DNA from 2 places in the Mesorhizobium sp. LjRoot246 genome. Region 1 is predicted to be linked to the other one. Evidence: predicted binding sites of a transcription regulator. Region 1 holds the regulator's gene; the other holds the start of a gene.

Evidence for each region. Region 1 encodes PhoB, which activates phosphate uptake and scavenging genes when phosphate is short. Its sites were predicted from a motif close to TGTCATNNANCTGTCAT; they were not measured.
Region 2: the regulator PhoB is predicted to act here: its motif matches at 887-903, upstream of ACSQ3L_RS02435 (DUF1045 domain-containing protein).

Annotation. Positions count from the first base shown of each region.
Region 1 covers NZ_CAXUSN020000001.1:1,535,954-1,538,150, forward strand. The annotation lists gene pstB (phosphate ABC transporter ATP-binding protein PstB) at 1-95, shown strand, start outside; gene phoU (phosphate signaling complex protein PhoU) at 122-829, shown strand; gene phoB (phosphate regulon transcriptional regulator PhoB) at 846-1,535, shown strand; gene ACSQ3L_RS07330 (ROK family protein) at 1,537-2,197, opposite strand, start outside.
Region 2 covers NZ_CAXUSN020000001.1:522,689-524,885, forward strand. The annotation lists gene iolB (5-deoxy-glucuronate isomerase) at 1-484, shown strand, start outside; gene ACSQ3L_RS02435 (DUF1045 domain-containing protein) at 943-1,650, shown strand; gene ACSQ3L_RS02440 (alpha-D-ribose 1-methylphosphonate 5-triphosphate diphosphatase) at 1,700-2,197, shown strand, end outside.

The DNA.
Region 1 (2,197 bases):
TCGGCTATCTGGTTGAGGAGGGAGCCACCGACAAGATGTTCACCACCCCCGACGACAAACGCACCCAGGACTATATCACCGGCCGGTTCGGCTAAGTTCAGGCATACGAGGGACGAAGATCATGGGTGAACATACCGTCGCATCTTTCGATGAGGATCTGGAGCAGATCAGCCGCCTGATCCGCGACATGGGCGATCTCGCCCGCTTGATGGTCAGTGGCTCGACCAAGGCATTGCTCAATTCGGACAATGCGCTTGCACAGCGCGTCGTCTCCGACGACGCCATCATGGACGCGCGCCAGCGTGAGCTCGACGACCGGGCCATCACGCTGATCGCCAAGCGCCAGCCGATGGCCAACGACCTGCGTGCGGTGGTCGGTTCGATCCGCATGGCCGGCGATCTCGAACGCATTGGCGACCTTGCCAAGAACATCGCCAAGCGCGTCGGCACCGTCGGGCTGAGCGTCACGCCGCGCGACCTGTCGCATTCGATCGACGGGATGGCGCAGCTGGTGTTGATCCAGGTGCAGGGCGTGATCGAGGAATATGCGGCGCGCGACGCCGAGGCCTTGGCCAAACTGCGCGCCGACGACGAGCGCATCGACGTGAAATACACCTCCGTGTTTCGCGAGCTGCTGACCTATATGATGGAAGACCCGCGCAACATCACGGCCTGCACGCATCTGTTGTTCTGCGCCAAGAACCTCGAGCGCATCGGCGACCATGTGACCAACATCGCCGAAAATGCCTATTATGTTTTGACCGGCACGCAACTGCCCGCCAATCGTCCGAAGCAGGACGAGACGGCAATGTCCGCGCCAGCGGCATGACAGGGGTAACCAGCCGATGATCGCGCCACGCATCATGGTGGTGGAGGATGAGGAGCCGCTAGGCGTGCTGCTCCGCTACAATCTGGAGTCCGAGGGTTACCAGGTCGAGGTGGTGACGCGCGGCGACGAGGCCGAGATCCGGCTGCAGGAGAACGTTCCCGACCTTCTGGTGCTCGACTGGATGGTGCCGGCGGTTTCCGGCATCGAACTCTGCCGGCGCCTGCGAATGCGTCCAGAGACCGAGCGGCTGCCGATCATCATGCTGACCGCGCGCGGCGAGGAAAGCGATCGCGTGCGCGGCCTGTCGACCGGCGCCGACGACTATCTGGTCAAGCCGTTCTCGACCCCGGAGTTCATGGCCCGCGTCAAGGCGCTGCTGCGCCGCGCCAAACCGGAAGTGCTGTCCAGCGTGCTCAAGGTCGGCGACATCGTGCTCGACCGCGAGTCGCACCGGGTCTATCGCAAGAAGAGCGAGATCCGCCTCGGGCCGACCGAATTCCGCCTGCTCGAATTCATGATGCGTCATCCCGGCCGCGTGTTCTCGCGCAGCCAGCTGCTCGACAATGTCTGGGGCGAGACGATCTACATCGACGAGCGCACGGTCGACGTGCATGTCGGCCGGCTGCGCAAGGCGGTCAACAACGGCCGCATGCCCGACGTCATCCGCACGATCCGAGGCGCGGGCTACGCCATCAGGGAGGACTAACTCAAGCGACGTTCTTACCGACGAGGCCCGCTCTCGCCTGCGCGCCGGGCGCGAAAATCTCCTGATCGACGAAGGTCAGCGCCCGCATCGCGCAGCCTTCGCGGATCAGCGGCAGTTCGTTGGGCTCGGTGTCGAAGGAAATCGATTTCGAGTGCTGGCCGCCGGCGGTCTGGGCGATGGCCTCGCGCAGCGCCGGCTCGATCAGGTCGAAAGCGGCGGCACTGGCGCCGACCATGGCAACGGGTGCCGGGTCGATCAGCGCAAACAGGCTGCCGAGGCCGTAGCCGAGCGCTTCGCCGGCTTTGCGGTAGGCTTCCCGCTCCGGTCCATCCCTTTCGCGGGCCGCGGTCGCCAGGGCGCGCATGTCGGCATCGCTGACATCGGCAACGGGTTCTGCGTCCTCACCCAGTTGCCTTGCGTTGCGCCAGATGGCGTAGTTGCCGGCATAGGCCTCGACGCAGCCGCGCCGTCCGCAGCGACACAGCGCGCCGTTCGGCCGGTGGATCATGTGGCCGAACTCGCCGCCCGAGGAATGGGTGCCGGTGAACAGCTCGCCCTTCAGCACCAGGCCCATGCCGATGCCGTGCGACAGGAGGATGGCGATGAAATCGTCACGGTAGCGCTGGGGATCGCGCCAGCGCAGCGCTATCGCCATCATGTTG
Region 2 (2,197 bases), 1.0 Mb from region 1:
TCTTGGTGGCGGCTTGCCGGTGCGGGTGATAACACCGGACGATCTCGGCCAGGAGGTGCGCGGCAAGGGCACCAACACGCGCTACGTCACCAATATCTTGCCGGAGGGCAAGCCGGCCGATTCGCTGCTGGTGGTCGAGGTCATCACGCCCGGCGGGCATACGTCGAGCTACCCGCCGCACAAGCACGACCAGGACAATCTGCCTGCTGAATCCTATCTCGAGGAAACCTACTATCACCGCCTCAACCCGCCGCAGGGCTTTGCCTTCCAGCGCGTCTACACCGATGCCGACCAGAACGGCCATCGCGCGCTCGACGAAGCGATGGCCGTCGAGGATGGCGACGTCGTGCTGGTGCCTAGGGGTTATCACCCCTGCGCCGCCTGCCACGGCTACGACCTTTACTATCTCAACGTGATGGCCGGACCGAAGCGGACGTGGAAATTCCACAATGCGCCCGAGCACGAATGGCTGATGAAGGCCTGATCGGCCTCCAATTGAATAGCTTCCGCCAAGGTCAGCTCCGCTTGTTTGGAGCCACCCGTCGTCGAAAGCCGGTGCCACCCCTCACCGCCCTGCCTTTCCTCTCCCCCGTCGATCGGGGGAGAGGTGTCGAGCGAAGCTCGACGGAGTGGGGGTCGACCTTCGCCGCCGCCTGAGTTTCTTGCTCGTGCCTGCCTTGCGGCGGCTGCGCGTTTAGCGAACGCCTTCCCCCACTCCGTCGCCGCTTCGCGGCGCCACCTCTCCCCCCTCCGGAGGGAGAGGAAGGAGCCGAGGCAGGCAGGCAGCTGAAGGGCGGCGCAGACAGCTCGAAAAAGTGGTCCAGCACAAAAAAATCGTCGGCTAAGGACCGGGATGGGTCGATTTGCCTTCGAAAACCCTTCAAAGCTTCGTCAATCCGTCATGGAAATCACCTATGGCAGCGGGACTGACGAGGACTATCCATGCGTTATGCCATCTATTTCACCCCCCGGCAGGACCAACCGCTGGCGCGGATCGCCGCCAATTGGCTCGGCCGTGACCCGTTTGGTGCCGCGACAAGGCCGGTTGAGGCGGTGGCCGATCTGTCGGCGGCGGAAGTCGCTTTCCACACCGCTTCGGCGCGCCGCTATGGCTTTCACGCGACGCTGAAGGCGCCGTTCCGGCTGGCTGCCAATGAGACCGAAGCCTCGCTTCGCGCCGCACTCGACCATTTTGCCGAGGCGACGCCGGTGGTGACCATCCCGCGCCTTGTGGTCAGCCAGATCGACGGCTTCTTCGCACTGGTGCCGGAAGGCCCGCTGCCTGCGCTCAATCGCTTCGCCGATGACGTGGTGCTCGGCTTCGACCGGTTTCGCGCGCCGTTGACGGAAGCCGAGATCGAGCGGCGCAGCCCGGATTCGCTGAAGCCGGCCGAGTTCCGCAATCTCTGCCAATGGGGCTATCCCTACGTCTTCGAAACCTTTCGCTTCCACATGACACTGTCCGGCCGGGCGGGGTCACAGGAAAGCCCTCGTTTGCGTGCAGCAATCGACAGCCTGTTCACGCAGGTGCTGCAACAGCCGGTGCTGGTCGATGCGCTGACATTGTTTGTCGAAACCGAACCGGGCGCACCGTTCATGGTGCTCTCGCATCACGCACTCGGGCGCCGCCCGGCTCGAAAAACCGCCTGAACAACTCTGCCGGAACAACTCCAGCCGGAATAACCAAGGACTGCCTGAAATGACCGCCGAGACCGTTCTCCAGAATGCCCGCATCGTGCTTGCCGACGAGATCGTCGAGGGTTCGCTGGTGCTGCGCGACGGCTTTATCGCCGGCATCGAAGCGGGCAACAGCCGAACCGGCGAGGATATGGGCGGTGACTATATCATTCCCGGGCTGGTCGAACTGCACACCGACCACCTCGAAGGCCACTACGCGCCGCGGCCGAAGGTGCGCTGGAACCCGATCGCCGCCGTGCTTGCCCATGACGCGCAGGTGGCGACCGCCGGCATCACCACCGTGCTCGACGCCTTGCGCGTCGGCATGGACGAGGACGCCGACCTGACGTCGACAGACATTCGTAAGCTGGCCGACGCGATCGAGGACAGCGTCCAGCAGGACCGTCTGCGCGCCGACCATTTCATCCATCTGCGTTGCGAGGTTTCGGCGCCCGATTGCCTCAAGGCATTCGCCAATTTCGACAGTGATGAACGGGTCAAGCTGGCATCGCTGATGGAC